DNA from 3 places in the Kitasatospora sp. RG8 genome. Region 2 is predicted to be linked to each of the others. Evidence: riboswitches for the same ligand, from Rfam matches in the RefSeq annotation. Region 2 holds a riboswitch; each other region holds the start of a gene.
The links. Region 2 has a riboswitch for S-adenosylmethionine ahead of J5Y04_RS11710 (aminotransferase class V-fold PLP-dependent enzyme). Riboswitches for the same ligand answer to the same signal wherever they lie in the genome.

Region 1: another riboswitch for S-adenosylmethionine. It lies ahead of thrC (threonine synthase); the one in region 2 lies ahead of J5Y04_RS11710 (aminotransferase class V-fold PLP-dependent enzyme).
Region 3: another riboswitch for S-adenosylmethionine. It lies ahead of J5Y04_RS22495 (IclR family transcriptional regulator); the one in region 2 lies ahead of J5Y04_RS11710 (aminotransferase class V-fold PLP-dependent enzyme).

What each region holds. Positions count from the first base shown of each region.
Region 1 is NZ_JAGIYX010000010.1:6,032-12,188, reverse strand. Features, by position in the region: gene J5Y04_RS17120 (hypothetical protein) at 1-111, shown strand, start outside; gene J5Y04_RS17115 (hypothetical protein) at 201-560, opposite strand; gene groL (chaperonin GroEL) at 686-2,308, opposite strand; gene J5Y04_RS17105 (cold-shock protein) at 2,633-2,836, opposite strand; gene J5Y04_RS17100 (ubiquitin-like small modifier protein 1) at 3,410-3,688, opposite strand; gene thrC (threonine synthase) at 3,731-5,011, opposite strand; SAM riboswitch class I at 5,029-5,164, opposite strand; gene J5Y04_RS17090 (glucosyl-3-phosphoglycerate synthase) at 5,326-6,157, shown strand, end outside.
Region 2 is NZ_JAGIYX010000006.1:39,771-45,927, forward strand. Features, by position in the region: gene J5Y04_RS11700 (hypothetical protein) at 1-254, shown strand, start outside; gene trpD (anthranilate phosphoribosyltransferase) at 427-1,503, shown strand; SAM riboswitch class IV at 1,636-1,753, shown strand; gene J5Y04_RS11710 (aminotransferase class V-fold PLP-dependent enzyme) at 1,804-3,180, shown strand; gene J5Y04_RS11715 (Lrp/AsnC ligand binding domain-containing protein) at 3,224-3,505, opposite strand; gene J5Y04_RS11720 (rhomboid family intramembrane serine protease) at 3,547-4,329, opposite strand; gene J5Y04_RS11725 (hypothetical protein) at 4,578-4,838, shown strand; gene J5Y04_RS11730 (NYN domain-containing protein) at 5,079-6,157, shown strand, end outside.
Region 3 is NZ_JAGIYX010000015.1:115,671-121,827, forward strand. Features, by position in the region: gene J5Y04_RS22480 (amidohydrolase family protein) at 1-379, shown strand, start outside; gene J5Y04_RS22485 (class I SAM-dependent methyltransferase) at 628-1,431, shown strand; gene J5Y04_RS22490 (sulfatase-like hydrolase/transferase) at 1,481-3,103, opposite strand; gene J5Y04_RS22495 (IclR family transcriptional regulator) at 3,381-4,094, opposite strand; SAM riboswitch class I at 4,295-4,435, opposite strand; gene J5Y04_RS22500 (amidohydrolase) at 4,643-6,157, opposite strand, start outside.

The DNA of each region.
Region 1 (6,157 bases), on a different contig from region 2:
CGTCAGCTGCTCGCGCTCCCCGCGCTCTACCGCACCCCCACCGCCCACGCGCGCTTCGACGCCCCCGCCCGCGCCAACCTGGCCGCCGAACTCGGCCGCCTCGAAGGCTGAGAGGCCCGGAGGCCGGGCCCCCGGGCGGCCCGCCCGAAGGCCGGCCGCCCAAAGCGGCTGCGCAAGGACCGGGCCGCTCGAAGGCCGCGTCAGGAGAGCCGCCCGACGGGCGCCACGACCGCGCCCTCCTTGCCGCAGACCCAGTGCGGCTCCGGCCCCAGTTCGGGCTCGACGCTGAGCGCGTGCGGGTCCCCCTCGGCCGCGCACGCGGCGCAGAGCGGCCAGCGGCCGTACGCCTCCAACAGCGCGTCCTGGACGTCCTGGGCGACCAGCCCGAGCACGTACTCGGTGCCCTCCGGCCACTGCTCCAGCCACCAGCGGCGGTGGGTCACGGCCGTCTCGACCAGCGACACCACGGCGGCGTCCGCCACGTCCTTCGCGGTCAGGTCGGCCAGGATCAGCGCCCGCGCGTTGTGCAGGGCGGTCTCGATGTCATCAGCGGAAGCCATCCGTCCATTGTCCCAAAGGAGCCGCCCCGATCGGCAGTCCCGCCGGCCCCCGGGGAAACGCCGCACGGGCGGCCCCCCGAAGGGGACCGCCCGTGCGGACGAAGACCAACCGATCCCGGAGGGGATCAGAAGTCCATGTCACCGCCCGGCATGCCGCCGCCGGCGGCCGCGGCGGCCTTCTCCGGCTTGTCGGCGATGACGGCCTCGGTGGTGAGGAAGAGCGCCGCGATGGAGGCGGCGTTCTGCAGCGCGGAACGGGTGACCTTGGCCGGGTCGATGATGCCCTCGGCGATCAGGTCGACGTAGGTGTTGGTGGCCGCGTTCAGGCCGTGACCGGCGGGGAGGTTGCGCACCTTCTCCACCACGACGCCACCCTCGAGGCCGGCGTTGGTCGCGATCTGCTTGATCGGGGCCTCCAGGGCCACGCGGACGATGTTGGCACCGGTGGCCTCGTCGCCCTCCAGCTCCAGCTTGTCGAACGCGACACCGGCCTGCAGCAGGGCGACGCCACCACCGGCGACGATGCCCTCCTCGACGGCGGCCTTGGCGTTGCGGACGGCGTCCTCGATGCGGTGCTTGCGCTCCTTGAGCTCCACCTCGGTGGCCGCACCGGCCTTGATGACGGCCACGCCGCCGGCCAGCTTGGCGAGGCGCTCCTGGAGCTTCTCGCGGTCGTAGTCCGAGTCGCTGTTCTCGATCTCGGCGCGGATCTGGTTCACGCGGCCGGCGACCTGGTCGCTGTCGCCGCCACCGTCGACGATGGTGGTCTCGTCCTTGGTGATGACCACCTTGCGGGCGGTGCCCAGCAGGTCGATGCCGGCGTTCTCCAGCTTGAGGCCGACCTCCTCGGAGATCACGGTGCCACCGGTGAGGATGGCGATGTCGCCGAGCATGGCCTTGCGGCGGTCGCCGAAGCCCGGGGCCTTGACGGCGACGGACTTGAAGGTGCCGCGGATCTTGTTCACGACCAGGGTCGACAGGGCCTCGCCCTCGACGTCCTCGGCGATGATGACGAGCGGCTTGCCGCTCTGCATGACCTTCTCCAGCAGCGGGAGCAGGTCCTTGACCGAGCCGATCTTGGAGTTGGCGATGAGGATGTACGGGTCCTCGAACGTCGCCTCCATGCGCTCCAGGTCGGTGGCGAAGTAGGCGGAGATGTAGCCCTTGTCGAAGCGCATGCCCTCGGTGAGCTCGAGCTCCAGGCCGAAGGTGTTGCTCTCCTCGACGGTGATGACGCCTTCCTTGCCGACCTTGTCCATGGCCTCGGCGATGAGCTCGCCGATCTGGGTGTCGGCGGCCGAGATGGAGGCGGTGGAGGCGATCTGCTCCTTGGTCTCCACGTCCTTGGCCTGGGCCAGCAGCTGGTCCGAGACGGCGGCGACGGCCTTCTCGATACCGCGCTTCAGGGCCATCGGGTTGGCGCCGGCGGCGACGTTGCGCAGACCCTCGCGGACGAGCGCCTGGGCGAGCACGGTGGCGGTGGTGGTGCCGTCACCCGCGACGTCGTCGGTCTTCTTGGCGACCTCCTTGACGAGCTCCGCGCCGATCTTCTCGTACGGGTCCTCGAGCTCGATCTCCTTGGCGATGGAGACACCGTCGTTGGTGATCGTGGGGGCGCCCCACTTCTTCTCCAGCACGACGTTGCGGCCCTTGGGGCCGAGCGTGACCTTCACTGCGTCGGCGAGCTGGTTCATGCCACGCTCAAGGCCGCGGCGAGCTTCCTCATCAAAGGCGATGATCTTGGCCATCAGAAGTGGTCCTCCGGGACACGGTCGACTGCTCGGACCAAGGGGTGCCCGCGACGGACGGCCCTGGTGTGCGGGGGTCCTTTCCCCTACCGCTCCCGGGGGCCTCACCGACCCGGTCCGCTGTCACTCTCACGCTGTGAGTGCTAACGCCAATGATTAGCACTCTCGGTGGTCGAGTGCAAGCCCAACGGGCAACCCGCGAGCCGTACCGGCCACCCGCCGGACACGGCGGCGGGCCCGTACGACGTGTGTCGCACGGGCCCGCCGCGAAGCAAGAGGCGCACCAGCCGATGGGCCGAGCCGAACTCCTGGGTGCCGGAAAGGTCAGACCGCCGCGCGGACCATGTCCGCCTGCGGGCCCTTCTGCCCCTGAGAGATCTCGAACTCGACCCGCTGGCCCTCCTCAAGGGTGCGGTAGCCGTCCATCTGGATCGCGCTGTAGTGGACGAAGACGTCCGCACCACCGTCGACCGCGATGAAGCCGTAGCCCTTCTCCGCGTTGAACCACTTGACGGTGCCCTGAGCCATTCCGAACTCCCCTAGTGCTGTGCTGGCCCTTCACGCGCCCGCAGGTCGCGGGCGCGGGTCTGTTGAGGCCGGCCCGGGGAACCCCCCCTGGGCGCAGCCGTGCACGCCACAATCCCCACCGGGATCACCGGACGGCGTCCGGCGAAGGGGCGATTGCGTCGACCGCGGCTGAATGTATCCGGATCGACGCCCTCTGCAACAGGGTCAGCAGCCGGGAATTCCCCCGGCCCGTCAAGGGACAGGACGGGCCAAAAGGTCAGAAACCCTCGCATTTCGCGCCGGACATAGCGGACGAATTACCCAAATGCCCTCAAGAATTCTGACATCGGCCTGACATGTTTCACGGCCGCGGGCCCTGCGCCGGTCTCAGCGGCCGGACAGACACCGGCGGTACGGGGCGCTACAGGGGCGACGACCGGTGCGAGGGGGAGGGGGAGCCCTCTTCCCGGTCCAGCGACACTCTACTCCGACCGGCCGGGAAACATTCCCGCCGGAATGCGCCGGGAAAAGCGTCGGCCGCCCGCGCGTACGGATTCCCGTACACGCGGACGGCCGGTCCGGCAATGGCGCGGCTCAGCAGCCCCCGGCCACCGCGGGAATGATCGAAACGCTCGCGCCGTCCTTGATCTCGGTGGCCAGGCCCTCCGCGAACCGCACGTCGTCGTCATTGACGTAGACGTTGACGAAACGGCGGAGCTTGCCGGTGTCGTCCAGGACCCGGGCGGCGATCCCGGCGTGGTTCTTCTCCAGGTCGGCGATGACCTCGCCCAGGGTGGCACCCTCGGCGGCCACCTCGGCGGCGCCGCCGGTGTAGGTGCGCAGGATGGTCGGGATGCGGACGTTGGCGCTCATGGGGGTCTCCTTGCGGCGGGGTGACGGCAGGGGTGGAGGGAGTCAGGCGGAGGCGAGGCCGGCGTCGCGGAACGAGGCCAGCGTCGGGCGGATGACGGCGGTCATCCCGGCGTCGGAGACGGCGTCCAGCGTCTTCAGGCCGTCGCCGGTGTTGATCGCGACGGTCTCCTTCGCCGGGTCCAGCTGACCGGTCTCGACCAGCTTCTTCAGCACGCCGACGGTCACCCCGCCCGCGGTCTCGGCGAAGACGCCCTCGGTCCGGGCCAGCAGCTTGATCGCGGCCACCACCTCGGCGTCCGTCACGTCCTCGACGGCGCCGCCGGTGCGGCGGGCGATGTCCAGCACGTACGGGCCGTCGGCCGGGTTGCCGATCGCCAGCGACTTGGCGATGGTGTCCGGCTTGACCGGCCGGATCACGTCGTGGCCGGCCTTGAACGCCGCCGACACCGGCGAGCACCCCTCCGCCTGGGCGCCGAAGATCCGGTACGGCCGGTCCTCGACCAGGCCGAGCCTGATCAGTTCCTGCAGCCCCTTGTCGATCTTGGTCAGCTGCGAGCCCGAGGCGATCGGGATCACGATCTGCTCCGGCAGGCGCCAGCCCAGCTGCTCGCAGATCTCGTACGCCAGCGTCTTGGAGCCCTCGCCGTAGTACGGGCGCAGGTTGACGTTGACGAAGCCCCAGCCCTCGCCGGCCGGGTCGCCGATCAGCTCCGAGCAGAAGCGGTTCACGTCGTCGTAGTTGCCCTCGATGCCGACCAGCTCGCCACCGTAGACACCCGCCATCACGACCTTGCCCTGCTCCAGGTCGTGCGGGATGAACACGCAGGACTTGAAACCGGCCCGGGCGGCCGCGGCGCCCACCGCGCCGGCCAGGTTGCCGGTCGAGGAGCAGGAGAGCGTGGTGAAGCCGAACGCCCGCGCCGCCTCGATCGCACAGGCGACCACGCGGTCCTTGAACGAGTGCGTCGGGTTGCCCGAGTCGTCCTTGATGTGCAGCTGGGCGGTGAACCCGAGCTCGCGGCCCAGGTTGTCCGCCTTCACCAGCGGGGTCCAGCCGGGGTTGAGGTTCGGCTTGCCGGCCACGTCCGCCGGGACGGGCAGCAGCGGTGCGTAACGCCAGATCGACGCGGGACCGGCCTCGATCCGCTTGCGCAGCTCCTCCGCGCCCTCGCTGCCGAAGTCGTAGGCGATCTCCAGCGGCCCGAAGCACTCCAGGCAGGCGAAGCTCGGACCGAGCGGGAAGCGGGTACCGCACTCGCGACAGGACAGGGCGGCGGCGGGGCCGAGGTCAACGGTTGCGGGTGCGACGGTGTCGATAGCCATGATGGCGGAGGCCTCTCTCCTCATCTTCCCCGTGACGCGGACGCGCCACAGGCCGGAATTGGCACCTGTCCCGCCGGGGCCTGTCGACGACAGCCGCGCGAGAAGGTTGCCGGGACGTCAACGGGCCGTTCCCTCAGTCCCTCTGGATGAGCTCTGTGAAGTTGTTGGTCTTGCTCAGCGGCGACCCCGGCGTGCGAAGGTCCGACCGCTGTACGAAGACTGTATCCGAAGGCGCCAACACTGAACGGGACCGTCCGCCACGCGAGATGACGCGTCCCAGCCCGTCCCGTCCGCCCCCTGCCGAGGAGAGACCCGTGCCCGCCGACCCGACCACCGAGCTCCTCCCACAGGCGGCGTCCTGGCTGCGCCGCCGGTCGTGGAGCGCGGCCGACCGTCCGGTGCGCACCCTGCTGGACGCCAAGCAGGCGGCCGGGCGGGCGGGCACCGTCAGCGTCGTCCTCCCCGCCCTGGACGAGGAGGCCACCGTCGGCGACATCGTCCGCACCATCCGCCGCGAGCTGATGGAACGCCTGCCGCTGGTCGACGAACTGGTCGTGGTCGACTCCGGCTCCGCCGACCGCACCGCCGCCGTGGCCGCCGAGGCCGGCGCCCGGGTGGTCCAGCGCGACGAGATCCTCCCGCGGCTGCCCGCCGCCCCCGGCAAGGGCGAGGTGCTCTGGCGCTCGCTGCTGGCCACCAGTGGCGAGATCGTCTGCTTCGTCGACGCCGACCTGCGCGAGTTCGACCCGGCCTTCGTCTCCGGCATCGTCGGCCCGCTGCTCACCGAGCCGGACATCCAGCTGGTCAAGGCCATGTACGACCGCCCGCTCGAAACCGACGGGGCCGTCGTGCCGGCCGGCGGCGGCCGGGTCACCGAGCTGGTCGCCCGCCCGCTGCTCAACCTGCACTGGCCGGAACTGGCCGGTTTCGTCCAGCCCCTGGGCGGCGAGTACGCGGCCCGCCGCTCCCTGCTCGAACGGCTCCCGTTCCCCACCGGCTACGGCGTCGAACTCGGCCTGCTGGTCGACGCCCTGGAGACCGCCGGCCTGGACGCCCTCGCCCAGGTCGACGTCGGCGTCCGCCACCACCGCCACCAGGACGGCCAGGCGCTCGGACGGATGGCCGCCACCATCTACCGGACGGCGC
Region 2 (6,157 bases):
GCGTGGACCTCTGCGTGCTGGACGGCGAGGCGGTGCCGGCCGGCGGGCTGGGACTCGGACGGCAGCTGAAGGACGAGATCTACGGCTGCCCGCCGGTGCTGGTGCTGATCGGCCGGCCGCAGGACTCCTGGCTGGCCGCCTGGAGCCGGGCCGATGCGGCGATCTCCCGCCCGGTGGATCCGGTGGCGCTGGCCGAGGCCGCCGCCACACTGCTCCGGGCCCGGCTGGCGAAGCGGGCGCCGGCCACCCGGTAGCGACGGCCGACCCGCCGGCTCCGGCCACCCGTAAGAGGGGTCGCGGCACGGCGCGCATCTCACCAGGAGAGAAGAAGGGTCGCGGCGGGACGGCGGCGTCCCGCCGCTCGATAGGCTGGCTCCAACCCTACGGAGATCCCTTTCCGGGAAGCGACGAGAGCTGGAGTCAGCCATGGTGAACGTGAACCCTGCGAACGGCGGCAAGGACCCCGTGCAGGTGGTCCGCACCTGGCCGGACATCCTGTCCGCACTGCTGCGGGGCGAGGACCTGGCCCAGGCGGACGCCGCCTGGGCGATGGACCGGATCATGAGCGGCGAGGCCTCCCCGGCCCAGGTGGCCGGCTTCATGGTCGCGCTGCGGGCCAAGGGCGAGACGGTCGGCGAGATCGCCGGTCTGGTGGACGCGATGTACGCGCACGCCGAGCCGCTCTCCATCCCCGGCCCGGCGGTGGACGTCGTCGGCACCGGTGGCGACCGCGCCAAGACCGTCAACATCTCGACCATGTCGGCGATCGTCGCGGCGGCGGCCGGCGCCAAGGTGGTCAAGCACGGCAACCGGGCCGCCTCCTCGGCGAGCGGCTCCTCCGACGTGCTGGAGAAGCTGGGCATCGCCCTCGACCTGTCCGCCCGGCGGGTGGCCGAGGTGGCCGAGGAGATCGGGCTCACCTTCTGTTCCGCCGCCATGTTCCACCCGTCGATGCGGCACGCCGCGACGGCCCGGCGCGACCTCGGGGTACCGACCGCGTTCAACATCCTCGGTCCGCTGACCAACCCCGCCAGAGTGACGGCCCACGCGATCGGCTGCTTCGACACCCGGCTGGCCGGGCTGATCGCCGGCGTGCTGGCCCGGCGCGGCTCCAGCGCGCTGGTCTTCCGCGGCGACGACGGCCTCGACGAGCTGACCATCACCACCACCTCGCGGGTCTGGATCGTGCGCGGCGGCGAGGTCACCGAGACCACCTTCGACCCGCGCGAGCTCGGCATCGAGCTGGTCGGCATCGAGGCGCTGCGCGGAGCGGACCCGGCGTACAACGCGGACGTCGCCCGCCGGCTGCTGGCCGGGGAGCGCGGGCCGGTGCGGGACGCCGTCCTGCTGAACACGGCGGCGGCGCTGGTCGCGTTGGAGCTCACCGACGCGCCGCTCGCCGGGCAGCTGGCGGCGGGCATGGAGCGGGCCGCGGCGGCCGTCGACTCGGGCGCCGCGCTGGAGCTGCTCAAGCGCTGGTCGGAGGCGACCGGCAAGGCCTGACGGGTTGTCGGGGGCCCGCGGGAGGCTGCTCCCGCGGGCCCCTTCGCACGCTCCCGGCACCCGGGAACGGCGCTGTCCGGATGGTGGAACCCTGTTTGACCCCCCGACGGACGCGACCTAGAGTCGTCGCCAGGTCATGAGTGACAGCGTCAAGCCCCAGCTTGCTGTCCGGCAACCCTCCGTCCGTGGCGGGGTGCCCTGGGTGAGGACCGGGTCCCGCGGCAATCCGTCCGCGTGACAAGCGCGGACGCCGGCTGACACGCACTCCCGGGGTCCTCTCCCCAGAAGGAGTGCATCCTCATGTCCCTCGCCACCGAGATCTGCGCCCCCCTCGCCGTCCTGGGCCACGACGTCCAGGTCCCGCTCGCCAGCGGCGAGAAGGTCGGCTACGCGGCCCTCGACTACGCCGCCAGCTCCCCGGCGCTCCAGCGGGTCTGGGACGACGTCGCCGCCTACGCCCCCTACTACGGCAGCGTGCACCGCGGCGCCGGCTACCTCTCGCAGCTCTCCACCGACCTGTTCGAGCAGAGCCGCCGCACCGTCGCCGAGTTCCTCGACCTGCGCGAGGGCGACCAGGTGGTCTTCACCCGGGCCACCACCGACTCGCTGAACCTGCTGGCCGGCGCCGTCCCGGCCGGCACCCGGGTCTTCGCCTTCGAGACCGAGCACCACGCCTCGCTGCTGCCCTGGGCGCACGCCGGGCTGGACGTCACCTACCTGCGCGCCCCGCGGTCGCGGGCGGAGGCCGTCGCCGCCCTGGACGCCGCGCTCGCCGGGGCCCCCGAGGGCCCCAGGCTGCTCTGCGTCACGGGTGCCTCCAACGTCACCGGTGAGCTCTGGCCGGTCGCCGAACTGACCGCGACCGCCCACCGCCACGGCGCCCGGGTGGTGCTGGACGCCGCCCAGCTCGCCCCGCACCACCGGGTCTCGGTGCGCGAGCTGGACGTGGACTGGATCGCCTTCTCCGGGCACAAGATCTACGCGCCCTTCGGCGCCGGGGTGCTGGCCGGGCGCGCCGACTGGCTGGACGCGGCCGAGCCGTACCTGGCCGGCGGCGGCGCCACCCGTACGGTGGCCCGGGAGACCGACGGCTCGGTGGCCGTCCAGTGGCACACCGGCCCGGCGCGGCACGAGGCGGGCTCGCCGAACGTGATCGGCGCCTACGCCGTCGCCTCGGCCTGCCGGGCGCTGACCGAGGCCGGCTTCGACGCGCTGGAGGCCCGCGAGCAGCAGCTGATCGCGCGGCTGACGGCCGGCCTGGCGGAGGTCCCGCAGGTCAAGGTGCTGAACCTGTTCGGCGCCGGCTCCGCCCGGGTGGGCGTTCTCTCCTTCGTCGTCCAGGGCTGGAACAGCTCGCACTTCTCGGCCGCGCTCTCCGCCGAGTACGGCATCGGGGTGCGCGACGGCCTGTTCTGCGCGCACCCGCTGGTGCGCACCCTGCTCGGCGAGGAGTCCGGCGTTGCTCCCGGTCCGGTTTCCGCGTGCGGTGCGCCCGAGCCGTCGCTGCCGGGCGAGCGGAGCCTGAACGCGATCCGGGTCAGCTTCGGTGCCGGTACCCCGGACGAGCACATCGAGCGCTTCCTGACCGCAGTCCGCGAGCTGGTCACGGACGGCGCGGCCTGGAACTACCGCAACGAGGGCGGCCGGTGCGTCGTGGACACCCGCCGGGAGGGCTGAGGACCCGTCGGGAGGGGCTGAGCACCCGTCGGCCGGCCGGGCCCTACTCGTCGAGGCCGAGCGCGAAGGCGGCCTCCAGGTCGTGCTGGGAGTAGGTGCGGAAGGCGATCTGGGTCTCGGTGTGGGCCACGCCCGGGACCTTGTTCAGCCGGCCGGGGATCACCTCGGCCAGGTCGTCGTGCCGGCGCACCCGCACCATCGCCACCAGGTCGTAGCCGCCGGTGACCGAGTAGACCTCGCTGACGCCCTCGATGGCCGCGATCGCCTCGGCGATCTCCGGGATGCGGTCGACGCTGGTCTTGATGAGGACGATGGCGGTGATCACTGTTCGCGCTCCTTTGTGAGGTGCGGCCAGGGTATCGGGCGTCAGCCGGGCGGGCGCGGGGGGCGGGTGGCCAGCGTGCAGGCGTAGAGGAAGCCGGCCGAGAAGCCGATCACGTGGACCAGGTAGGCCACGCCCGGCCCGGCCGAGTGCACCGACCACCACTGCAGGGCGAACCAGAGGCCGAGCACCAGCCAGGCCGGGAACCGCAGCGGAAGGAGGAGCAGGAGCGGGACGAGCGTGGTGACCCGGGCGCGCGGGTGCAGCCGCAGGTAGGCGCCGAGGACGGCCGAGATCGCCCCCGAGGCGCCGATCAGCACCCGGGTCGCGTCCGGCGAGTGCGCCTCGGCCAGCGCGAAGCCGTACGTCGCCAGTGAGCCGGCGGCCAGGTAGAAGAGGGCGAAGCGGGCCCGGCCGAACCGTTCCTCGACGGTGGGTCCGAACACGTACAGGAAGAGCAGGTTGCCCAGCAGGTGCAGCCAGCCGGCGTGCAGGAACAGCGCGCTGAGCACGGTGAGCGCCGGGTGCTTGCCGGGGGTCGGGCGGGCCGGGCATCCGGGCACCGGGTCGGGGGCCTCGGCGAGCTGTCCGGCGGTCAGCGGGCGCCCGGCCAGCAGCTCGGCCGGGACGGCGCCCCAGCGCTGCTCGTACCGCTGCTCCGCGCAGACCCGGTCCTGGCCGCGCCCGTACAGCGGGTTGAGCCCGGCGGCCGGGCCGAGCAGGAACACCAGGGTGTTGAGCGCGATCAGCGCGTAGCAGACGGCCGGGACGGCGGCGGCCGGGCGCTCGCCCGGCGCACCGGTGTGGTCGAGGACCGGGATCGCCATGCAGCCAAGCATCCCTCCGCCCGGCCCGGGCGGCACGGGGCTTACGGCAGGTGGGCTAGGGGGTGTCCGGTACCCGCCGGGCAGGGGGTTCGCGGTCCTGCCGAGGGGGTCCAATGGTCGAAACCGGTGGCCGGGACGGTTGCCCCAGGCAATAGGCTTGGGGCGGGCATTCCCGCCTCCCGCCGCCGATGCCGGGGCTCCGGGGGGAGCGCCTGAGCCCACCCAGGGACCACCCGAGAGGACCCCCGATGACCGTCCCCGCCCTGACCGCCGAGACGCGCTGGCGCTGCACCCTGTGCGGCAACCTGACCCGCTTCGACGTGACCCGTTCCGCCCGGCTGACCGAGTTCCTCCACTTCGACCTGGCCGGCGAGTCCAAGGTCGAGGAGACCGAGGTGCTCAGCGAGACCATCGAGTCGGTGCGCTGCCGCTGGTGCAACGCGGTGGACCAGGTCGAGTTGGTGGCCCGCCCGGGGGCCGAGGAGAACGAGGCCTCGGAGCAGGGTTGATGCCCGGCCCGTGCGGCGGGCGGCGGTGCGGGGCACGGCCGCCCGCCGCACGGGACAATACAGACAGAGCGCACGGAGCGTGACGACGAGGACGGCCGCCGTTGGCCGTGCCGATGGACCAGGATCGGAGCCGAGGACGTGGTGGACGCAGCGAAGGAGCCCGCCGGGCCGCAGGGGCGGCAGCCCGCTGTGGACGCGCAGGCGCCGGACGCGGCCGAGACAGCCCCGGCAGGCGCCCCGGTGTCGGACGGGACGGCCGGTGCCGAGGAGCCCGGCGGCGACGAGCCGGCGGCAGAGCAGGCCGACGGGGGGGTCGCGGAGCGGGCGGCGGAGCGGCTCGACCGGCCGCTGCCCGAGGGCGTGCGCCGCCGGGTGGTCGGCCTCGCCGCGGACGCGCTCGGCGGGCTGCCGCCCGGCGAGCTGCCGCAGACGCTGCGCCAGTACGCCAAGTTCACCCCGGCCCGGCGGGCCAAGTACGCGGCCACCGCGCTGGCCGCCGCCCTGGAGTCCGAGCCGGCCTTCCGGGTGCGGATAGCGGAGCGGCTGCGGCTGGGCCAGCCCGATCTGGTCAAGGCGCTGGAGTCGGGCAGCGTGCCCGGGGCCGCCGATCCGCTGGACGTCGCCGCCGCCGCCTACCTGGTGCGCTCCGCGGGCTGGAGCCGGCTGGTCGCCGAGGCCGGCGAGGAGGCGGAACGGGCCGGTGCCGAGGGCGCCGCCGCCGAGGCGGCCCGGCTGGTGGAGAAGCTGCAGGCGGAGCTGGCCGAGGTGCGCTCCGCCGCCCGGGCCGATCTGGACCGGCAGCGGACCGAGTCCGAGGACGTCCGCAAGGAGGCGGACTCGCTGCGCCGCAAGCTCCGCTCGCTGGAGAGCGACACCCGCCGCGCGCAGGCCGAGACCCGCCGGCTCGGCGCCGAACTGGAGGCGCTGAAGGCGCAGTCCGCCGCCGAGCGCAGCGCGGGCGAGAGCGAGGCGCGCCGGCTGCGGCACCGGATCTCCGAGCTGGAGAACGCCGTCGAGCAGGGCCGCCGGTCCGCCCGCGAGGGGCGCAGCGTCGAGGACATGCGGCTGCGGCTGCTGCTGGACACGGTGCTGCAGTCGGCGCAGGGCATCCAGCGGGAGCTGGCGCTGCCGGTGTCACAGATCCGCCCGGCCGACCTGGTGGAGGCCGTGGTGCCGGGGTCGGCGTCGCCGCACGACGTGGCCCGGCGCGGGCTGGCGGAGGACGATCCGGCGCTGCTGGACCAGCTGCTGGCGATCCCGCAGGTCCACCTGGTGGTGGACGGCTACAACGTGACCAAGACCGGCTATCCGGCACTGCC
Region 3 (6,157 bases), on a different contig from region 2:
CGAGGTGTGCGAGGGCGTCTCCCGCACCTTCGCGTGGGCACGTGCGCACGGCGTGCGGCTGGCCTTCGGCACCGACCTGGTGCTCGACCCCGGGAACGGCCACCGGCAGAACGAGATGCTCGTCCGGCTCGGCGCCCACCTCAGCCCGGTCGAGGTCCTGCGCATGGCCACCTCCGGCAACGCCGAACTGTTCCGGCTGTCCGGCCCCCGCGACCCCTACCGCGCGGCACCGCTCGGGGTCGTGGCGCCGGGAGCGTGGGCCGACCTCCTGGTCGTCGACGGCGACCCGACCACCGACCTGTCCGTCCTCGCCGATCCCGAACGCCACCTGCGCCTCATCGTCAAGAACGGCGTCGTCCACAAGAACGAGCTGGACTGACCCCGCCCGCCAACGGCGGTGGCCGGCCCGCGATGCGCCGCCGCACTCCTGGGCCGATCGGCCCAGGCACGGCGTGCCTCGGCCGCCCCGGCGGGCGCCGGTGCAGGATCGGTGGCGCGGCGGCCCCGGGGCGGGGCCGCCCCCACCGCGCGAGGAGGGCCCGCCATGAAACCGTTCGACGACCTGCTGCTCCGGTCCCCCGGGTCCCCCGGGTCCGACGACACCCCCGGCACCACGGAGGCGGCGACGTGACCGCCGCAGCGAGCGGGGACGGGACGGGCGGCCGCTACGGCGAGGCCGTCTTCCGTCCCGAGCAGGCGGGCGAGGGCGAACGGACCGACCTCGGCGCGCTCGCCTACGACGACGTCACGATGGCGCGGCTGAGGACCCTCGGGGCCGGCCCGGGGTGGCACTGCCTCGACGTGGGCGCCGGCACGGGCACGGTCTCCCGCCGGCTCCTCGACGAGGCCCGGGTGGCAAGCGTGCTCGCCGTGGACCGCGACGTGCGTTTTCTCACCGGGCGGCCCGGGCTCGACCTGCTCGAAGCCGACGTCACCGCTCCGGACTTCGCCCCCGGCCGGTTCCGCCTCGTCCACGCACGCTTCGTCCTGATGCACCTGCCCGAGCACGACCGCCTGATCACCGCACTCGCCGAACTCCTCGTGCCCGGAGGCGTGCTGGTGCTCAGCGACGCGGTCGACCTGACGAGCGGGCGGACGCCCGGCACGCCGTACAGCACGGTGATGCGGGCGATGTGGCAGGGGCTGCGGTCCACCATCGGCACGGACGTCTCCTGGGTGCCGTCGTACCCGCACCTGCTGCGCCGAGCGGGGCTCCGGTCCGTCGCCGCCGAGGTCCACGTGCCGCCGCTGCTGCCGGGCAGCCCCATCAGCCGCTTCTGGGCGGACACGTGGGACCGGAGCAGAGCCGCGATGCGCGCCACCGGCCTGGTCGACGACGAGGCCGTGGACGCGGCGATCCGCTACCTGGACTCCGACGAATGCGCCGCACTGTCGGCCGGCATGCTCACCGCCTGGGGCTGGAAGCCCTAGGAACCCGCCGCCGGCCGGCGCCGCGGCGGGTCCGGGCTTCGGCGTGGGTTCAGCGCCGGGCTGTGCCGGCCGCCGCGGCGGGCTGGTCGGTGTCGCCGTGCCAGGTGGGCCAGCCGAGCAGACGGGGGCGCTCGGTGACCCAGGCGCGGGTGTCGGTGCCGATCTCGGCGGTGATGAGGTCCTCCAGCAGCGTGCTGTACCGGGCGACGAGGTCGCGGTGCGCGGGGTCGGCAGCGAGGTTGCGCGTCTCGGCGGGGTCCTCGGCGCGGTCGTAGAGGACGACGTCGTTGAGCGCGTACAGGGCCTCGGGGCTGGTCGGGCGGTTGGGGTTGAGCGGGGAGAAGTAGCGGCCGAAGGTGTACCGGGCGTCGGTGTAGCCGCGCAGGAAGCCGCGCTTGGTCCAGTCCGGCCGCAGGTCCCCGGACTGGATCCGCCCGGGAGCCTCGGGGTCGGCGAACTCGAACCAGAAGGAGGCGTCCAGGGCGGTGACCGACTCGATGGCGGTGAGCACGCCGTCGCGGACGGTGCCGCCGTCGAGCACCGGACGCAGGGAGCGGCCCTTGAGCGCGGGGGGGCGGGTGGCCCGCCCGGACGGGTCGACGCCGGCGAACTCCAGCAGGGTCGGGGCGATGTCGACGGCGGAGGCGAGGGCCTCGGTGCTCACCCCGCTCGGGAAGTCGGGGTGGCTGAGGATGAAGGGGACGTGGAGGTTCTCGTCGTAGACCAGGCCGCCCTTCTGACGCAGCCCGTGCGAGCCGGCCATCTCGCCGTGGTCGGAGGTGAAGACGACGACGGTGCGGTCGGCCTGCCCGGAGGCCTCCAGCGCGTCGAGGACCAGCTCGATGCTGCGGTCCACGTCGCGGATCGCGTTGAGGTAGAAGTTCAGGCCGTCGTACCAGTGCCGGTCGTCGGCGACCGGGCCGAAGACGGTGTCGAGCATCCGCGCGAACTCGGCCACCGCCGGGGCCGCGCCGGACAGGTCGTCGTGCAGGCTGGCGGGCAGGTCGAAGTCCCAGCGGCGCCGGTACACCGGGATGTCGGGGGCCGGCCTGGTCACGACGGCGTGGGCGAGGCCGAACGGGAGCTGCACCTGGGACGAGCCGCCGTAGTCGAAGCTCATGATGTCGTGCGGATTGACGAAGTTGACCGCCATGAACCACGGCTGGTCCGCCGCCACGACCGGGGCCCGGTTGCGCAGCCACTTCACCGCCTGGCCGGCGATGACCGGGTCGATCTTGAGCCCGGCCCAGGCACCGCCGTCGATGTCGCCCCAGTCGTTGAACTCGCTGAATCCGTAGGGCTCCAGCGCGTCCGTGGTGGGGCCGGGGTTCTGCGGGGTGACGTAGGCGTTCGACAGGTGCCACTTGCCCTGGTAGGTGGCGTAGCACCCGGCCTCGCGGAGCATCGTGCCGAGCGTGCCCAACTCCGGTCGGAGCGGGCGGATGTAGGGCATGTTGTCGTTGTCGTAGATCTCCGTCAGCGGTAGGTGCTGCCCGGTGTAGATGACGGACCGCGCGGAGCTGCACATCGCCGACGCGGTGTAGTACCGCTCGAAGGTCGTGCCCCGCTCGGCGAGCCGCTCCCGCGCGGGGAGCGTGAAGCCCTGCGGCCGGGGGATCGTGGCCCGCTCCTCGTCGGTGACGATCAGCAGGATGTTCGGACGACGTGTCATGGCCACCTGTCCTTAGGGGAGATGCCCCCACGTGCGCTGCGGGCGCACGGGGAGGACGCGGACGGCACGGAAGGTGCATGTCAGCCGAATCTAGGTTCTGCTCCCGCACGCCGTGCGCGAGGACACGGCCGGCCGGGTCCGTCCGGGTGAGCCACGCCGCCGGGTCGCGGTCTCTCCTGCCCGGCCCGGCCCGTCCGGGTGAGCCGGCCGGCCGGGACTCGGCCGGTCAGTGACACCAGCTGTTCAGGGACACCGGCCGGTCAGGGACACCCGCCGGTCAGGGGTGGCACAGGGCCTCGGTGAGGAGCTTGGCCGCCTCGGTGACGGCCTGGGAGAGGCGTGCGCCGGGGTGGCGGGTGAGCCGTTCGATCGGGCCGGACACGGAGACGGCGGCCACGACCCGGTTGGACGGGCCCCGGACGGGGGCGGAGACGGAGGCGACCCCGAGCTCGCGTTCGCCGATGGACTGCGCCCAGCCGCGGCGCCGTACGCCGCTGAGGGCCGTGGCCGTGAAGCGGGCGCCCTGGAGGCCCCGGTGGAGGCGCTCGGGCTCCTCCCAGGCGAGCAGGATCTGGGCGGCGGAGCCCACCTTCATGGGAAGGGTGACTCCGACGGGAACGGTGTCGCGCAGGCCGGAGAGCCGCTCGGCGGCGGCCACGCAGATCCGGATCTCGCCCTGCCGGCGGTAGAGCTGTGCGCTCTCGCCGGTGACGTCGCGCAGGTGGGTGAGGACCGGGCCGGCGGCGCCCAGCAGGCGGTCCTCGCCGGCGGCCGCCGACAGCTCGGCGAGCCGGGGTCCGAGGACGAACCGGCCCTGCAGGTCCCGGGCGACCAGCCGGTGCTGTTCGAGTGCGACGGCGAGCCGGTGGGCCGTGGGCCGCGCCAGGCCGGTGGAGGCGACGAGTCCTGCCAGGGTGGCGGGACCGGCCTCCAGGGTGCCAAGGATCGAGGTGACCTTGTCGAGCACGCCGACGCCGCTCGTGTTTTCCATGGGTGGGTACTCCGTCTCAAGTCCCGCGAGCAGCAGGTGGGCTCTGCTCACGGGGGCTCCGGGCGGGGAGCCGGGGGGTGTGGTCAGCGAGGGAAGGCCGAAGAGGTCGGCCGATTGCCTGCGCCGGGCACGAGACGGGTACGCGGAAGGGCCGGGGCGGGAAGCGCCCGGGCGAAGGACAGCACAGAGAGCACCGTGTCTCCTCATCTTTCCCGCGCCACATTGGCGACAGGCCGGAGTTGGCACTGATCCCGGTCGGTGCGGCGCACTTTGGACGCCGGGTCGACCGGGGAGTTGCCGGGGCTTCGTAGGGCCGGTCCCTCCACCCCTCTGGATGATTCGCGAGGAACGATACAAGACTTCCCGGGCGGCCCGTTAAACGGCCCCCGCCCCGGACGCGGGCGCCGCACATCCTCCGGGAGGCCGGCCCGGCGGGACCGGCCTCCGCGGAACGCCCCGCCCCACCACCCCGCGACCGCGCCCCGGCGGCCGTCCGACCGCCAGATCCGGCACCGTCCGACCGTCAAGCCCGGTGCGCCGTCAGACCGTCAGGCCCGGTGCACCGTCCGGCCCCCGAGCACGACGCGGACCGGCCGCAGCCGCGGCAGCTCGTCCGGCGGGCAGTTCAGCGGGTCCGCGGGCCAGAGGGTCAGGTCCGCCAGCGCGCCGGGCCGCAGGCTGCCACGCGTCGCACTCTCGCCGACCAGCCGGGCCGCGTCGACGGTGTGCAGCGCGATCGCCTCGGCCCGGGTGATCGCGTGCTCGGCGCCCTGCGCGCCGGCCACGGTCTGCCGGGTCGTCATGCCCCACACCGAGACCATCGCCCCGTAGGGCCCGACGGGGAAGTCGGAGCCGGCCGCGAGCAACGCGCCCTCGTCCAGCCACTCGCGCAACGGGAAGATCCCGCGGACCCGCTCGGCGCCCCAGGCCCGGATCTGGGCCGTCGCCGCATCGTGCAGCAGCGGGTACTGGACGGTGACCGGGATGCCGAGCGCGATCGCGCGCGATCGCTGGTCGGGGCGGGCCAGTCCGCCGTGCTCGACGACCAGGGTGCCCGGGGCCAGGCCGGGGCGGTCCTTGAGCACCTGCTCGAAGACGTCCAGCAGCGTACGGAGTCCGCGGTCCCCCCACGCGTGCACACCGACCCGCCAGCCGCGCGCGACCACCCGGTCGACCGCCGCGGCCAGCTCCTGCGGCTCCCAGAGGAGCGTGCCGTGATAGCACGGGCGGCCTTCGTACGGCTCGTCCAGCGCACCCGCCTCGATGCCGCCGTCGATGCCGAACTTGACGCCCCAGACGCTCAACCACGCGTCGCCCTCGGCGCGCCAGGGCTCCATCCGGTCGAGCAGCTCGTCCACCTGCCCGGGCGTGCGGGCACCGAAACCGGAGACCAGGGCGCGCACCCGCACGCTCAGTGCACCGGCCTGCCGGGCCGCGCGCAGCACGTCGAGGTCCTCCACCGGGACGAGGCAGTCGCGGACCGTGCCGATCCCCGTCGCGGCGTAGTCGGCGGACGCGGCCCGCAGGCCCTCGATCCGGTCGGCGAGCGCGGGGCGCGGCAGTACCCGTTCGGCGAGTGCGACCGCCTTGTCGACCAGCCGGCCGGTCAGCCGGCCCTGCTCGTCCCGCTCGATCACGCCGCCGGGCGGGGGTTCGGTGGCGGCGGTGATGCCGGCCAGTCGCAGCGCGGGGGTGTTGAGCACCATGTTGTAGGCGCCGCGCCGCACCAGCACCGGGTGCCGGTCGGTGGCCGCGTCCAACTCCTCGGTGCGGGGCAGGCGCTGTTCGGCGAGGTTGACCTCCTGCCAGTTGATCGTGGTGCGGATCCACTGCCCGGGGGGCGTGCTCGCCGCCCGCTCGCGGATCAGGCCGAGGAACTCGCCGAGGTCGCGGGCCCGGTGGACCGGCACGTCGTGGACGCTGTGCGCGGCGAGGATCAGATGGGTGTGGGTGTCGTCGAAGGCCGGCAGCACGGCGGTGCCGGGCAGGTCCAGCACCTCCGTCCCCGGGCCGGCCAGGTGGTCCAGGCCGTCGGCCGCGGCGGACAACGCGGTGATCCGGTC